3 regions of the Bacillus sp. JJ864 genome follow, and region 1 is predicted to be linked to each of the others. Evidence: riboswitches for the same ligand, from Rfam matches in the RefSeq annotation. Region 1 holds a riboswitch; each other region holds the start of a gene.
The links. A riboswitch is a leader RNA that binds a small molecule or an ion and turns the genes downstream of it on or off. The one in region 1 is predicted to bind cyclic di-AMP.
Positions count from the first base shown of each region.

Region 1 (5,612 bases):
AATAGCAGCGATCGTTTGTCTCGTTACACCTACCTTTTCAGCCAATACACTTTGCGAAAAATGAAAACGGGCTCGCAGTTCTTTTACTCGATTGTTAATGGTCAATTTTACCACCTCTTACCATTATTGTATGCTAAACTTCACAAAATGTAAACTCAACTTAACATTTAATAACAAAAAAATCTACTTTGCCTTTGCAAAGTAGATTTTTACTTTAATCTAAAATAGTAACGCGAACTTTTTTTACGCCCCACTTACTAGATGCTGCTTTATCTGGAACGAAAACATCAATTTTATACCCTTGAATTGCACCACCAGTATCAGCAGCAATCGCTTCACCATATCCTTCTACCCATACACGTGATAATGGCGGAATAACTGCTGGATCAACTGCAATTAATTTTAAATTTGGATTAGCAGTTAAATCATATCCTCCATATCTGGAGTATACATGCTCTCCCGGCTGTTTCCCATTTTCTGCTGGATCGTTCGTATAAGCTGTAGCTGTTACGAAAATTTCACGTCCCCCGCCTTTTGCTGGCTTTTCTGGAACTGTATTGTTTACTGCCTGTGCTTGTGACTGTTCTTTCTGCGCTTTTTCACGATCTGCAGCTGCTTGTTGTTCACGAGCAATTGTATCTTGTACACCCTTCATATCTGCTTCAATCTTTGCTTTTTCTTGCGCAGCAAGTGTAAGCTGACTAGAAATTTGATTATATTTTGCTTGTACAGATTGTAAATTATCTTGACGTTTCTTTAAGTTTTCTTGTAAATCAGCTTGTGCTTTTGCTAATTTTTGTTTATCGCCCTCTAAAGACTTTTCTTTTTCATCAATTATCTTTTTATCGGCTTCAATTTGGCGAAGATCTTGTTCTTGTAAACGAAGAATCTCTTTATCTGCATCCATAATCGTAGAAACTGCAGTCATACGTTGCAGGAAATCTGCAATGTTTTTTGAATCTACAATTACTTCTACTACTAAACTTACATTTGAGCTGTCTTGAACAGAGACCATACGTTTTTTCATAATATCTTTACGCATAAGTACTTTTTCTTCTAAATTAATAATCTCTTGCTTTTTTTGCTCAATTTGTTTATGCGTTTCATTAATTTTACGCTGAATTGCATCTTGTTCTTCTTTATTTTTTGTAATTGTATTATTTAAGTCCGTTAATTCTTTTTGAATTCCTTCAATGTCTTTCATTACAGCTTGTTTTTCTTGTTCCTTTTGCTGCATGTCATTATTGTTATTTTGCAATTGCTGCTGCATGTTGTTTAATTTCTCGTCGTTTGACTCAGCTTTTACAGCAACTGTACCACTGAAACAAATAAATCCAGCTAATACAAGACTACTGATACGCTTAAAATAGTTCATAATCCGACTCCCTTCTCTTACATTTATACATGATTTGTTTTACAGTTTGTTTACAAACTCATTAAATACAGTTTATTTTTCATGACGAAATATAACGAATCATGAAAAAATTGTAATAAACTTATTCAAATATTTTTTAATTTTTATATAGATATATTTAAAAATAATGCTACAATTTCAATATAAAGTGAAAAATTTCTAAGTAGGGAGTTTCCTTATTCTTCATTGAACAAATCGGACTCTTATAATCAGTTTTCTAGTTATTCCTTTTTATTTATCTGAATTTTGGGATATTTTACCACCACTTGCAAGCAGCAGGATAAAATGAACTTTAAAAAATCTCACTACCTATTATGAAAATAAAATTACAGAAGCTTGGAGAGAAGACTATGTTTACAAAAAGCAAATCACTGGAAAAAGAAATTGCTCAGTTACAAAATCAAGTACAGGAATTAGAACATCAGTTACATGAGAAAGAACAAGAACACAAAAAGGTCATCACTTCATTACATGGAAACGTCTTAGCTATTGTCAGTGAACATGAAGAAGTCAATCGCCAACATCATACGCTACAAAATCTAGTTCAACAGTTAAGTGACTGTTTTAACAGCGTAACGACAAGTACAAACCGTTCCAACGAGCTGAACAATGATATGCTTCACAAAGAACAAGGGCTTATTCAAGCTATTGAAGAAATTGTAACATGTTCAAATGAAGGAAAAGATTCCGTTCATGGGTTACTTACTGTTATTAACAAATTAGGTGAGCAGTCACAACGTACGTCTAATAGTATGAATCACTTAAGTGAGCGCTCAAAAGAAATTGAACAAATTGTTGAAGTGATTCAAAATATTGCTGCTCAAACAAACTTACTTGCTTTAAATGCAAGCATTGAAGCTGCTCGTGCTGGTGAACATGGAAAAGGATTTGCAGTCGTTGCCAACGAAGTTCGAAAACTTGCTGAAAGCACTGCTGAAAGTACAAAAAATATTGGAGATTTAACAAAGAAAATTCAAGAAGAAATTGAAAAAGCATATGAAAATACAAAAGATAATCTTCACCTTGTTGATGAAGGTGTTGAAGTAAGCGCAGATACAAATGCAAAAATTGAAAACATCTTAACGATGGTACAAACATTACAAACAGGCGCTACAAATGTGATTGAATCAATCGAACAGCAAAAACATTGTAACGAAGACGTATTACGTGAGTTTACAAAAACACAACACATGTTCAAAAAAGTAAATGATACTCTAGTAAAACATATCAATGACTCTCAAAAAGTAGATACAAAATTATCTACAAGTCTAGAAGCACTAATTTGAACAAAGAAATAATAGAAAGCCTGAATCGATAGGTTCAGGCTTTTCATTATTCTGTATCTCACTTCATTTTTTGTAAAAAATTGTCGTTATCCTTACATTTACTCTGTTTTTTCTGAATAGTATTATATTTTATATAAAGTGAAACTTTAATCAGTGGGGGTTTTCTTCATCCCCCACTGATTATCAGCCCTCACCAATCGGGCTTTTACGGGCAGTTTATCTCCCACCTAACTTCTTTAGAAAAGCGGAAGCGGCTCGCTCAGAATCGCAGGACGCCCGCGCCCCTGACAGAGAGGCGCTTTTTGCCTCGTCCGAGGGGGCGAAACGACCGGAGATTCTAGCCGCTAGAGCTGGACAACAAAGAAATGTGGAAGTGGCTCGTCCAGAATGTGAGGGGGATGGAGCTTCTGACGTAGAGGTGTTTTTTACCTCGTAGGAAGAAGCGAAGCCACCGAACATTCTAGCCACTGGAACTGGACAATGCTTTTGCAGAATTTTGAGGTGGGAGTATTACTGCCCACGAATAGCGGGATAAATACTTTTTGCTGAATCCGTATGGAACGGAGGAACCGTTATTGTAAGCAATGGCTTACTAGGGGTGAATCATAACAGTAGGGTACCCTTCAAGGCCCGAACCCGACAGCTAACTTCGTAAGCATAACTGGAGGGATTACTTATGTTATGACTGAAGAAAAACGATACTTATCTTATTACTTTACTACTAAGAAAAAGAGGGATCCGTTATGTTCATTGTGACCAACATGCTTTATATAAAAAGAAATTGCGAAAAAGAAGTACTAACAACATTACAACAATATTACCCAACTCCTAATACGCTAGGTTTTATTAATATAGAAGTTTCCTATACAAAACATGAGAGGGATCATACAGAATTCTTCATTCGCACATTATGGAAAACGCAAGAGGATTATCGGGAATGGCTCACTTATAAAAAGAAATCTACTACTATTACGTGGCAGCAGCAAATTCAACCGTATATCATTTCTTCCAAGTCCAATGCAGCTCAGCTCCATCAGTAAACTAACAAAAAAAGCATGGAAGTCATATAACTTCCATGCTTTTTAAAATTAATATACTTTCTTTTCCTGACAGTATAAGTGAATCACATGTTCATTTTTCTGAAACACATCATGTGTTATATTAACAATGCTAAAATTACGTTTTTCTTGCTCTTTCTCATCTTTAAAAAAGACTTGTTCTCCTTCTTTAAATTGCCATGCACTAGTAAACGTTGTTACATACTCTCCATTTACTAAAAACATTTCATATTTCATCATTTGTGACCTCCCCCTTATCCCCGAATCAATTCTCAAAATTACTCTCATGCCATATCTAAATTATAAGCTGTTTAAAATGGAATTCAATATTATTCTAAACACTAAGTAGGATAACTATAGTTCTTATGGAAGTATCACTTTATGCCTTCATTAAACAAAAACATTTTTGCCAAATATGGATTTAAAAACATTGCTGTTGGATCTACTATTTGCCTCACCTCTAAAAAATCATGCAATTTTGGATATACTTGTTGCAACGTATCATATGTCATTGTATGCATTTTCCCCCAATGCGGACGTCCTTCATACTTTTGAAAAATCCGTTCTACTGCTTGAAAATAAGGAGTGTACTGCATCCCTTTGTACATATGAACCGCAATATAAGCAGAATCTCTTCCATATGACGGACTAAGCCAAATATCATCTCCTTTTGCATAGCGACATTCAATAGGAAAATGTACTTGAAATTTTTTTTCGTGAATGAGATGATAAATTTCCACTACTGCTTCTTTCATAGATTCTGCTGGAATACTATATTCCATCTCATAGAAACGGACATTACGAGCAGTTGTAAACACCTTATAACTTGGACCTACGATTTTGGTATTTGGTACTCCCTTTGCTGATAATTGACTAACACTTTTACTTATGGAAGGAAAAAAGCGACAGCTCTCTGATAACAATGCAAAAGCCATATTTTCGATTAAAGCTGTTTTGAGTTTATGCCACTTTAGTTCTCCTCCAACTTCTTTCGTTACGTTTGTAATTTTCACTTGAACATCTTCAGAATATGGAAAGATAAAGAATTCAAAATGACGATTCTTCTTATATTCTTCCAATTTACTCATAACAGTAGCAAATGATTCTTTTTTACTTTCATAAGCAAGAGAATATGCTGGAATGACTTTTAATTTAACTTTTACAATAATACCTAGCATACCAAGTGACAATTGAAACCCCTTCCAATATTGTGGATATTCTTTTTCGGAACACGTGATCACTTCTCCTGATGCAAGAACAGCTGTTACTTCCACAACTTGTGTTGCTAAATTTCCCAATGAAATCCCCGTTCCATGCGTTCCTGTACTAATTGCCCCAGCAATAGACTGTGCATCAATATCCCCTAAATTCTCTTGTGCATATCCGTTCTCTTGTAATATTTCACCTAGCTGAGACAGCTTTGTACCTGCCCATACTTCTACGATTAATGTTTGTGGATCAATCTCGCTAATCCCTTGTAATTCATCTAAAGAAATTAAAATCTCTTCCGTTTGAACAAGTGGTGTAAACGAATGCCCCGAACCAACTACACGAATACGCTTTCCAACTTCTTTTGCAAATTTTACAGCCTGAGCAACCCCTTCAATGCTTTTCGGATACATCGTATGCTGCGGTACTCCTTGTACATTCCCTGTCCAATTTCGCCACTGTCGTCCCCTTATAGAAAGCATTGTCCATCCCCCCGATATGTTCGATACTTTCCTACTACTTCACCACCAGAAATACGATATAAAAAAGAAAATCTTTCACATAGCTCCCCTGCTTTACTATGCCGAAACACAATCCCCTCCCCCATTCTTAATTGCTCTGTTCCTTCATAGTAAACAGGTGTTT
Region 1 covers NZ_JBALLY010000056.1:806-6,417, forward strand. Annotated here, with positions in the region: gene V7024_RS10220 (helix-turn-helix transcriptional regulator) at 1-105, opposite strand, end outside; gene V7024_RS10225 (PcsB-like coiled-coil domain-containing protein) at 215-1,375, opposite strand; partial or broken gene V7024_RS24420 (methyl-accepting chemotaxis protein) at 2,182-2,700, shown strand; cyclic di-AMP (ydaO/yuaA leader) riboswitch at 3,234-3,373, shown strand; gene V7024_RS10235 (antibiotic biosynthesis monooxygenase) at 3,444-3,740, shown strand; gene V7024_RS10240 (hypothetical protein) at 3,789-3,995, opposite strand; gene V7024_RS10245 (D-arabinono-1,4-lactone oxidase) at 4,133-5,449, opposite strand; gene V7024_RS10250 (amino acid deaminase/aldolase) at 5,437-5,612, opposite strand, start outside.

Region 2 (5,612 bases), on a different contig from region 1:
ACCACTCGCCCACCCTAAAAGAAAAGGATTTTAAGTTTGTTATACCTTTAATAAGGAGGCTGAAAGCTTGAATTTAAAAATTAACGGTAGGCAAGTAGAGGTACCAATTGAGGTTAAGACGGTAGCTGATTTGCTTGTTCATTTAGGATTAGAGACGAAAATTGTTGTTGTAGAACGTAATCAAGATATTTTACAAAAAGAGGATCATCAAGATACATCTGTTTTTGAGGGAGATCAAATTGAAATTGTCACATTCGTAGGAGGCGGTTGATTATGTTAAAAATTGGACCATTTACTTTTCAGTCTAGATTGTTATTAGGAACAGGGAAATTTTCAGATTTTGATGTACAAAAGAAAGCGATTGAAGTATCAGAAGCAGAAATTTTAACGTTTGCGGTGCGTCGTATGGATATTTTTGATGCAGAGCAGCCTAATTTACTAGAAAAAATTGATGTAACAAAGTATACCCTTCTTCCCAATACAGCAGGAGCAAAAACAGCAGAAGAAGCGGTGCGTATTGCAAAACTAGCAAAAGCATCAGGATTATGCGACATGATTAAAGTAGAAGTAATTGGTGATGATAAAACGTTATTACCAGACCCAGTTGAAACGTTAAGAGCGTCAGAAATGCTATTAAAAGAAGGGTTTATCGTTTTGCCGTATACGTCTGATGATGTTGTATTAGCACGTAAATTACAAGAATTAGGCGTTCATGCGATTATGCCGGGTGCATCGCCAATTGGCTCTGGTCTTGGCATTGTAAACCCGTTACATTTAAGTTTTATTATCCAGCAAGCAACTGTTCCCGTTATTGTTGACGCGGGCATTGGTAGTCCGGCTGACGCAGCATTTGCGATGGAATTAGGTGCAGAAGGCGTGTTGTTAAATACAGCTGTTTCCGGGGCAAAAGATCCTGTGAAAATGGCAGAAGCAATGAAGCTTAGTATTCAGGCAGGAAGATTAGGGTTTGAAGCAGGACGTATTGCACGTAAGCGCTGCGGGGCCGCAAGTAGCCCGTTAGAAGGAATGAGTATCCTTGAATAGCCGGTATTCTCGTCAAGTGTTGTTCTCTCCAATTGGGGAAGAGGGACAGAACAAAATAAGAGAAAAACATGTACTTATAATCGGCGTGGGAGCGCTTGGTAGTGCAAATGCAGAGATGCTCGTTCGCGCTGGAGTTGGCAAAGTGACGATTGTTGATCGTGATTACATTGATTGGAGTAATCTGCAGCGCCAACAGTTATACTGCGAGGAAGATGTAGAAAATCATTTACCAAAAGCAGTGGCAGCTAAGCGGCGCTTACAAGCCATTAATAGCGATGTAGTTGTAGAAACTTATGTGCAAGATGTAACAGCAGAAGAACTAGAAGAACTTGTTACAGGTGTAAATCTCATCATCGATGCAACAGATAACTTTGAGACACGGTTTATTGTAAATGATATATCGCAAAAGCATTCTATTCCATGGATTTACGGAGCTTGTGTTGGGAGTTACGGTCTTTCTTATACGATTTTACCAGGAAAGACGCCGTGCCTATCTTGTTTATTGCAGTCGATCCCGCTTGGGGGAGTGACATGTGATACAGCGGGGATTATTTCGCCTGCTGTATCTATTGTTGTCTCACATCAAGTTGCGGAAGCATTAAAGGTTTTAGTAGAAGATTACGAGGCACTTCGTGAGGGGCTTGTGTCATTTGATGTGTGGAAAAATGAATATTCATGCATGAATGTACAAAAGTTGCGAAACAAGCACTGCTTATCGTGCGGAGAAGAAGCCGTTTATCCGTATTTAAGCAAGGAGAATACTTCCAGGGCGGCTGTTTTATGCGGTAGAAATACAGTACAAATTCGTCCGCCGCATAAAGAGCAGATTCATTTGTCTATGTATAAAAATCTGCTGCAAAACCGTGTAACGGATTTAACAGTGAATCCGTATTTATTATCGTTTTCTGTTGAGAATAAACGGTTAGTAGCATTTCAAGACGGCCGTGTGCTTGTGCATGGGACAAAGGATATAGCGGAAGCAAAAACGATTTATCATCGTTACTTTGGTTAAAAAGGGTGAGTGAAATGAGAGTGAATAAAGCATTAACGATTGCTGGCTCTGATAGCGGCGGCGGTGCGGGGATTCAAGCAGATTTAAAAACATTTCAAGAGCTCGGTGTGTACGGAATGACAGCTATTACAACGATTACGGCCCAAAATACGCTTGGTGTACAAGGGGTGTATCCTGTTCCTGTAGAAGGAATTGAAAAGCAGTTACATTCTATCGGTACGGATTTAACGCCAGATGCAGTGAAACTTGGGATGTTATTTAGTAGTGAGATTATTAAAATCGTAGCTGAAAATATTAAATCATTTTCATGGAATAATATTGTACTAGACCCTGTTATGATCGCAAAAGGCGGAGCATCGTTATTACAACAAGAAGCTGTAGCAGCATTACAAGAACATTTATTGCCGCTTGCAACGGTAATTACGCCAAATGTTCCTGAAGCAGAAGTATTAACAGGAATGAAGATTCATACGATTGAAGACAGTAAAGAAGCTGCGAAAAGATTGCATGATTTAGGTGCGAAGTTTGTCGTGATGAAAGGCGGACATGCAGCGTATCAAGGGAATGAAGTAATTGATTTATTGTTTGATGGAAATGAGTTTATGGAGTATAGAAGTAAACGGATTGCGTCGATACAAACACACGGAAGCGGTTGTACGTTTGCCGCAGCTGTAACAGCAGGACTCGCGAAAGGTTGCGAAACTGTAGATGCAGTTCGTGAAGCGAAGAACTTTATTAGTATAGCAATTGAAGATGAGCTGAACATAGGCAGCGGTCACGGACCAACGAACCATTTTGCGTATGGACGTAGAAATATACGTGCATAAATATATATATTTTTAGAAAAGCCAATTAAAAAAATTGGCTTTTTTCATGTTTACTTTTTCCAAAATTAGGAGTAATATATCAGCCAGAATCTATTTTTAAGAACGCTTAATCCAGACTTTGGAGCGGGGGAACCAACTTTGTGCATTGTCACTTGGGGTGAATCCTTTTTCGAAGGTAGGGCTACTCTCAAAGCCCGAATCCGACAGCTAACTTCGTAAGCGTGTTGAGAGAGGATGGTGCAAGTGAATACATCAATTCATCGATCCGACTAGCATAAGAGAATTTTAATCTATACTGAAAAATTCTTTTATGTGAAGGAGGATCTAGTGCATGGATAAGGAAAAAGAGTACACGCTCATTTGTGTAGGAGAAGCTGCGAAAGTAAAGAGTTTAAAGGATTTAGCACCGTTTCAAAGTGAAATGGTCATTTTTGCAGCAAGTGAGCATGTGGTAAGTGAAGTGAAAGCATGTGGGTTTCAACAAGCATATTGTTGTCCGGATGATCCGAGCATGATTGTGAACATATGCAAAGGAATTAACAAAGCGATTTTACTAGGAGATGAATTGTCTACAATTAGCTTCTTCGCTGAACGTATTCGCTCTTCTTTTACCGCGCCTATTACAGTTGTCACGCGAAATAAACAATATCCAAAGCACCTCTATGAAACGATTGGAATTAAATTAGTGGTGTTTACAACTTGTGATAATATTTCGTTTTTGACTTTAGAGTAGGGGCGGAGGAATCGGATATGAAAGAAACGATGAAAGTATTACTTTGCCGCGAGTTAGCAAAGCGCTGGGCACTATCGTTAGAACGAGTACATGAATTAGCAGAACATGATCCATTCTTTCCGAAGCCATATGTGATTCTTCCGCCAGAAGATATCCGTTTATATTTAGAACAAGATATTATCGAATATGAGAAGCAGCATGCAGAATTGGTGCAAGTATATATTCGAGGTCGTAACTTACGGTCTTTTTTATAGTTTAGAAGGTTATTTATCAATATGAATTGAAAAACTAGCATGAAAACCTCTTTTTTAGATGGGCGAGAGGCTCTGGCCGTGCATAGAAGCGGTCAGGGCCTTTTGTGCCACGCGCGAAGTATAAAACAGAGGGAGCAAGCAAAGTAGCGGGTCCTATTGAATTCAGCGTGGCAGTGATGTGCATGTTGAAAAAAAGGTATAAAACTGCATTTTTTAGAGAGAGGTCCTGGCCGTGCATAGAAGCGGTCAGGGCCTTTTTTTGCCACGTGCGAGGTTTCAAACAAAGGGAGGAAAACGGGTCCTGTTGTATTTGATTTATTGAGATAATCTTCTTTTTTCACTTGTAAAAGAACGTATACATAATGAAAAAGGAAGAAAATCAAAGAAAAAAGATGATAAAGATGTATTTATCCTCAATGTAAGCGTTTAAAAGGTCTTATATTTTTATATTTTCGTTATTTTACCTCTTTACAAGCGAAATGTAGAGGAGTATATTTACATTCATAAATTGTTCATAAAATTTCCAAAAAACAACCTGATATCGCTGAGTCCAGAAATGGAGCGGGGGAACCAATTTTGTGCATTGTCACTTGGGGTGAATCTTTCATGATGAAAGTAGGGCTACTCTTTAGGCCCGAATCCGACAGCTAACCTCGTAAGCGTTTGGAGAGGAGGTTTACTTTTGTGTTGTTCATTTTCGAACACTGAGTAGATCCTCAGTGTTCTTTTTTATGCTTTCGATGGTAAAATTTTACATTTAGTGAGGGATGAAGAATGTTAGATATCGCTATGATAGGAATTTTAATTGTGTTAGTTGGATCAATGATTGGTCTTGCAAGATGGTCGGATCATGTTGTGAAGGAAGGGAAGAAGCAATGACTATTGCAGTATCAATTATTGTTGCTTTACTTACTGTGTACTTAGTTTATGCGCTATTAAATCCAGAAAAGTTTTAATTAGGGGGAAAGGTTTATTATGATTTGGATTGCCGTTTTGGTCACAATGTTATTATTTGTTCTTGTTGCAAAGCCAACCGGGATTTATTTAGAGAAGGCGTTTCAAGGAAATAGCAAATTGGATAGAGTGTTCGGACCTTTTGAAAATATTATTTTAAAAATTTCCGGTGTGAAACCTTATAACCAGAGTTGGAAGCAATACGCATTATCATTAGTTGCGCTTAATGGATTTATGATTGTTGTTGTTTATTTCATACTTCGCCTGCAAGGTGTATTGCCATTAAATCCAGCTCATGTTGAGGGGATGGAACCTACACTGGCTTTTAATACAGCGATTAGTTTTATGGCAGATACAAATTTACAGCATTACAGCGGTGAAAATGGTGTTTCGTACTTATCACAATTAATCGGAATTACGTTTTTAATGTTTACAGCACCAGCAACAACATTAGCGATTGTAATGGCTTTTATAAGAGGTTTAGCAGGGAGAGAACTTGGAAATTTCTTCGTAGATTTTACACGTGCTTTAACGAGAGTTTTTCTCCCAATTGCATTTATAGCAGCATTGATCTTCGTTGCACTTGGTGTACCGCAAACGTTAGAAGGAGCAGTTACAGCTCATACAATTGAAGGTGTGAAACAAAGTATATTACGTGGTCCGGTTGCTTCTTTCGTTTCTATTAAGGAATTAGGGAACAACGGCGGAGGATTTTTCGGGGCAAACTCAACGCATCCATTTGAAAACCCAGGTCAAATCAGTAACATTTTACAAATGATGCTTATGAT
Region 2 covers NZ_JBALLY010000091.1:11,334-16,945, forward strand. Annotated here, with positions in the region: gene thiS (sulfur carrier protein ThiS) at 68-271, shown strand; gene V7024_RS15030 (thiazole synthase) at 274-1,044, shown strand; gene V7024_RS15035 (thiazole biosynthesis adenylyltransferase ThiF) at 1,037-2,056, shown strand; gene thiD (bifunctional hydroxymethylpyrimidine kinase/phosphomethylpyrimidine kinase) at 2,062-2,883, shown strand; cyclic di-AMP (ydaO/yuaA leader) riboswitch at 2,977-3,121, shown strand; gene V7024_RS15045 (hypothetical protein) at 3,215-3,616, shown strand; gene V7024_RS15050 (hypothetical protein) at 3,634-3,870, shown strand; cyclic di-AMP (ydaO/yuaA leader) riboswitch at 4,403-4,546, shown strand; gene V7024_RS15055 (signal peptide protein) at 4,645-4,749, shown strand; gene kdpF (K(+)-transporting ATPase subunit F) at 4,746-4,826, shown strand; gene kdpA (potassium-transporting ATPase subunit KdpA) at 4,846-5,612, shown strand, end outside.
Region 2: linked by a shared signal. The riboswitch ahead of V7024_RS15045 (hypothetical protein) and the one ahead of V7024_RS10235 (antibiotic biosynthesis monooxygenase) in region 1 are both predicted to bind cyclic di-AMP.

Region 3 (5,612 bases), on a different contig from region 1:
TTGATTGTAATGACATTCCATTTGCACATCCTTCTTTATGTAGAGTAAACTTTTCAATCTATAAAGCAATTACATTCTTCAACAAAAGCATATATCTATACTATAATGAATGCCATTAGAAACAACAAAGAATTCATTATAAAAACGAGAGGCTGACGCGCCCCTCGTCTTTATAATTTTATGATATTGTTAAAAATTCGGCAATTGGTCCAAGCACAAGCACCGGTAAAAATGTTAAAGCACCTACGATGAATATCGTACCAAGTAAAATCCCGCCAAACAAACGACTGTCGGTATGGAACGTACCAATCGTTTCAGGTACAATTTTTTTCTTTTTGAGTCCAACTGCAGCAGCAAGCATCGTAATGATACTAAAATAACGGCCAATATACATAACGAGACCTGTTGAAATATTCCAAAACGGTGTATTATCATTTAATCCTTCAAATCCGGAGCCATTATTCACAGCAGACGATGTATATTCGTATATAACTTGTGTTAAACCGTGAAAACCAGGATTCGAAATGCTATCTGTTCCGAAATGTGTTGAAAAGGCAATTGCTGCAGCGCCAAGAATAAGTAATGGCTGAGACACAATGGTAATAGCGATTAATTTCATTTCTTTTCCTTCTAATTTTTTATTAAGAAACTCTGGCGTACGTCCTACCATTAATCCAGCCAAAAATACGGCAATCATTGCATACATGATCACGTTCATGAATCCAACTCCAATCCCGCCAAATACAGTTCCTAAAAGCATATTTACGAGCGGGACCATTCCTCCAATTGGTGTTAACGTATCATGTGTAGTATTCACGCCCCCTGTCCCCGAAGCGCTTGTAACAGTTGCATATAAAGCAGAAGATATAACGCCAAGACGCATTTCTTTCCCTTCCATATTTCCTTGTGAACTTTCTATACCAATTTGATTTAATAGCGGATTTCCTTTCAATTCAGATAAGGCAAGTGTAGAAAACCCAACGATAAACAAAATAAGCATCGATACAAAAAACATTCTTCCTTGTTTCCGATTTCCAACCATTCGTCCGTATACAAACGGAAATGCCATTGGAATTAACATTTGCAGCATCATTTGCAGCACATTACTAATCATATTTGGGTTTTCAAAAGGATGTGCGGAAACTGTTCCAAAGAAACCGCCGCCATTATCTCCAAGTTCTTTAATAGCTAGTAAAGACGCTACTGGCCCGCGGGGAATTACCTGTTCCGTCCCTTCTAACGTTTTTGCGATAATTGTAGAATCTAACGTCTGCGGTGTTCCTAGTGCTAGAAAAATGAGCGAAGCTACAAATGAAATTGGTAACAATACCCTTATAATAGATTGAGCAAAATCAACAAAGAAGTTCCCAATTTTTTTACCTGCTAGCACACGAATAAACGTAATCCCAATCGCCATTGAAGTTGCAGGTGCTGCAAACATCATAAACGTTATCCCAGCCATTTGAGAGAAATAAGATAAATTACTTTCGCCCCCATAATGTTGTAGATTCGCGTTTGTCATAAACGTAATGGCTGTATGAAACGCTAACGTCGGCTCCATTCCCGGAAAATGATTTGGATTTAACGGTAACATCCCCTGTAACCGAAATATAGAATACACAACAAGAATAAAAAATAGATTCGTAATAATTAAACAAAACAAATAGCGCTTCCAGCTTTGACTATAGCCTTTAATGTCCGCTACTTTAAACAAAATTTTTTCTAGCGGACCAAATACCTTTTGAAATGGTCCCTTTTGCTGAAAAACATTGTATATGTAATCCCCCATCGGTTTTGCGACAACTACAAACAGACAAATTGTAATTAGACTTGTAAGCCAACTCACTCTTTTCCTCTCCTCTGTTATCTCTATATTTTTCTCCATTAAATATAGAGATAAGTTTAATTGTAAATTTTTACCATAGAGAGAATAAAAGAAAACACTAGGCCGCACCTAGTGTTTTTTACACACAAGTCCCCCCTCTCAAAACGCTGACGAGGTTAGCTGTCGGATTCGGACCTTGAGAGTAGCCCTACCTAAAAAGGATTCACCCCGAGTGACAAAGCACAAAATTGGTTCCCCCGCTCCTAAGTGGATTAAGCGATATTCGGCTGTAAAATTTTCCATTTGTCTGTTAATATACTCTTCTAAACTCTTATTGTAAAGAGAGAAAATACAAAAAAGAAAACTTCCCTTAACGAAAGTTTTCCTTCCACATACTACTCTCAATAAACCGCCACTACAAAAATAAAAGCGATATACAAACAAAGTGGACTGTATAACCACGTATCATACACCGAAAATTTTGTTCCCTTTACTTTTTTAAAGAATCCAACGTACTTCATATCACCAACTGCACGTAATAAGAAAACCCCAACTAAAACCATACATCCCCATTTTGTATAACGACTCGGATTCCAGAAATCCAAGTATCCACTTTGCGCTAATAGAATCATAGCAAAACATAGAATGGCAAGTGCCACTGCAAAAGTTCCTATTTTCCGCGGAACAAAAGCATATTCGTCGCTGTCCTTTTTCATCGGAAGAACAACCTTGCTTCCCCAAGACCCGCCACATCCCCAGTACATATGAATAAGGCTGATGAACACGAGTATGCTCGCACCTAAAATGATGAAAAATGATGCCATTGTATTCCCTCCTACTTGTACTTATGAAAAAATTTTTTCTCTTACTTTTCTATAGCCTATATAAGGAAACTATATAATGAAGAACTTTTCCTCATAACTTACGGATAGGACTAAAAAGTGCAATCATAACTTCCATAACCTTTGCAGCTGCTGCCAATGCAAATACTGCAACTGGATTATAAGCAGAAATGATCCCACCTACTAAAGCACCCAATGGCATAGCTAGACGAGTAAGTACTCGTGAGAAGCCAAGAACCCTTCCTTGCATATCGGTAGGCACTGTTTCTTGCCGGATTGATGCTACGATCGTGTTCCAAGCTATATTACAGATCATTGCAACGCCAAAAGCAATACCAGGTGCTAGCCAATATTTGCTCCAGATTGCATAAGTTAAGCCGATAGTACCTATACCTAGAAGAACAGGGATAAGAATTCCGCGTCGAATGTACCTTTCAAGTGGGACTGCAATCATGCTCCCTAAAAGTCCTCCAACTCCAATTAAAGTATAATTATAACCGCTTTGTTCAGCAGTTAAATGTAATGTTGAAAGCAAGTAATACATAAATACTCCTAGTACAGCACTGGCACCAAAATTACCAACCATAGCTTGTAGGGATAAAGCAAGGTTTAGCCGATTATTCGTCAGCCATTTCAGTCCTTCTTTCATATCTCTTGTTATGCCTTGTAATACATTACCTTCTCTAACGATGGCCTTATTTCCTCCTAATTCAGGTAAGAGTAATACTACAATTAAAGTAGCGGAAAAGGAGAAGACATTTAACCAAAGCGCGTTAAATCCTCCTATTATGACGATTGTCATTCCTGCCAATGTTGGACCTGCTAAACTAGCAATCTGATTAACCATTTGATATGCCGAATTCGCTTTTGTTAACTTTTGACCTGCAATATACGGAATTGCTGTAACAGTAGCTACATCAAATAACATGGATAAGACAGCTAAAATAAAAGAAATAACGTATAGATGCCAGAGTTGGAGAACCTCCAAAAAATGGAGAATTGGAACTAGTCCTACCAAGAACATACTTCCTAAATCAGCTATCCACATTAACCTTCGTCGATTACAGCGGTCTACCATTACGCCAACGATAGGACCAAATAAAACAATAGGTAATACACTAGTAGCAAAAAGCGAACTCATAACTATTGCAGAACCAGTCAACTCATAAGCAATTCAAGGAAGCGCAAACGTATAAAGAGCGTCACCGAGCCGAGAAATTAGTATACTAGAAACAAAAACCATATAAGAACTAGGTAAATGTGTGACTCTTGCTAACCACTTTTCACTAGTTCCATTCGAGGGCAACGATGAGTTGAACTTTCTTTCTTTTTTAAGGGTCAATCTTAGTCCTCCTTTCTGTATATAAATGTTATAACTTATTTAAATATCGCTATTCAGACAGGAATCACAAAATATTTCCGAATCTTACAAATTCTATTCTTAGTTTAACATAATTTTGAGTGAATCCCCTTACTCCAAAGATAGTGTAGCTAGACAGCATATGATAAGAAAATTTTGGAATATAAAACTACTATTTTTTTTGCGAAAAAAGGAGTCCTTCCCTAAATCAACGAATTTGTTAATTACAACCTAAAACAAAAAATGACTGAAGGTGACTGGATGGTAATTTATATCGCATTATTACGAGGTATTAACGTAAGTGGACACAATAAAATTAAGATGGCTGAATTGAGACATACCCTGGAAACGATGGGCCTTAGCCAGGTTCAAACGTATATTCAAACTGGCAATGTCCTTTTCAAATCGGAGGAGGATCCAGAATCGCTACGCCTCCGAATCGAGGATGGAATCAGAACCAATTTTGGCATTTCAATCACCGTTGTCTTAAGAACAGCCGAGGAACTGGAGCGGATCATTGCAGATTGCCCATATGCAGATGTCCCTCTAGCTAAAGGAGAAAGCATTCACGTTTCCGTATTGACAGAAGCACCGCCGCAGAAGGTGGTTGATTTATTGGTAAGCAGTGAACGTAATAACGATGAATACCATATCCACGGACGTGAAATTTACTTCTTGTTCCGTCAAAGCATCTTGGATTCCAAGCTGGCAAAAAATATGCAAAAACTTGGAAATACGGCAACAACGCGTAACTGGAATACGATCAACAAAGTATCCGCGTTAGTAAAAGCAATGCAAGTTTGACGTAAATAAACATGTTCGAATTTTATGGTCAGAACCCTATAGGTAAGCTATAGGGTCTAAATTATTTTTTAACATATAATCCGCAGCCATGCAGTCAAAACATAACTTGTACTCGTTTTCTCCCTTTGTTTTAAACCTCACATGTGGCAGAAAAAGGCCCTGACCGCTTCTATGTACGGCCAGATGCTCTCGTCTCCCCTAAAATGAAACTGGTTTTTATGTCAGTTTCTCAACTTGTATTTATATCAGAAGCTGCACTTCTAAATTAGTAAACTTCCCCATTAAATCGATATGTAGGACATCCTTTTATATTCGTTTTTATTCGAAAGACTCCACCAGCACTTGCATCTGTAGTATGCATTTTGGCTGTTGTAATGTATAACTCATTTAAGTCACTTCCGCCAAATGTACAAGATGTTACATATAAAGCAGGAATAGGAATACTTAGCAAATGTTCTCCATTCATAGGATTCCAGCTTGATACTTTAGAACCTCCCCAATGGGCAATCCACAACATTCCTTCTTCATCAATTGTCATTCCATCAGGAAATCCTTCTTCTTTTCGCATGACAACCACATCTCGTGAATTTTCAATATGACCTGTGCAACTATCATAATCAAAACGAACCACTTTTCTTGTCGGCGTATCTATAAAATACATATACTTATGGTCTGGTGACCAAGCTAAACCATTAGAAGTACTTACATGTTCTACTTTCTTCTTTACAGTTAAATCGGTATCTAAACAGTAAAGAGCGCCCTTTCCATCAATGCCAACAGC
Region 3 covers NZ_JBALLY010000032.1:18,277-23,888, forward strand. Annotated here, with positions in the region: gene V7024_RS06355 (DUF445 domain-containing protein) at 1-16, opposite strand, end outside; gene kdpA (potassium-transporting ATPase subunit KdpA) at 179-1,885, opposite strand; cyclic di-AMP (ydaO/yuaA leader) riboswitch at 1,975-2,114, opposite strand; gene V7024_RS06365 (DUF3995 domain-containing protein) at 2,227-2,649, opposite strand; partial or broken gene V7024_RS06370 (MFS transporter) at 2,741-3,910, opposite strand; gene V7024_RS06375 (DUF1697 domain-containing protein) at 4,289-4,831, shown strand; gene V7024_RS06380 (SMP-30/gluconolactonase/LRE family protein) at 5,097-5,612, opposite strand, start outside.
Region 3: linked by a shared signal. The riboswitch ahead of kdpA (potassium-transporting ATPase subunit KdpA) and the one ahead of V7024_RS10235 (antibiotic biosynthesis monooxygenase) in region 1 are both predicted to bind cyclic di-AMP.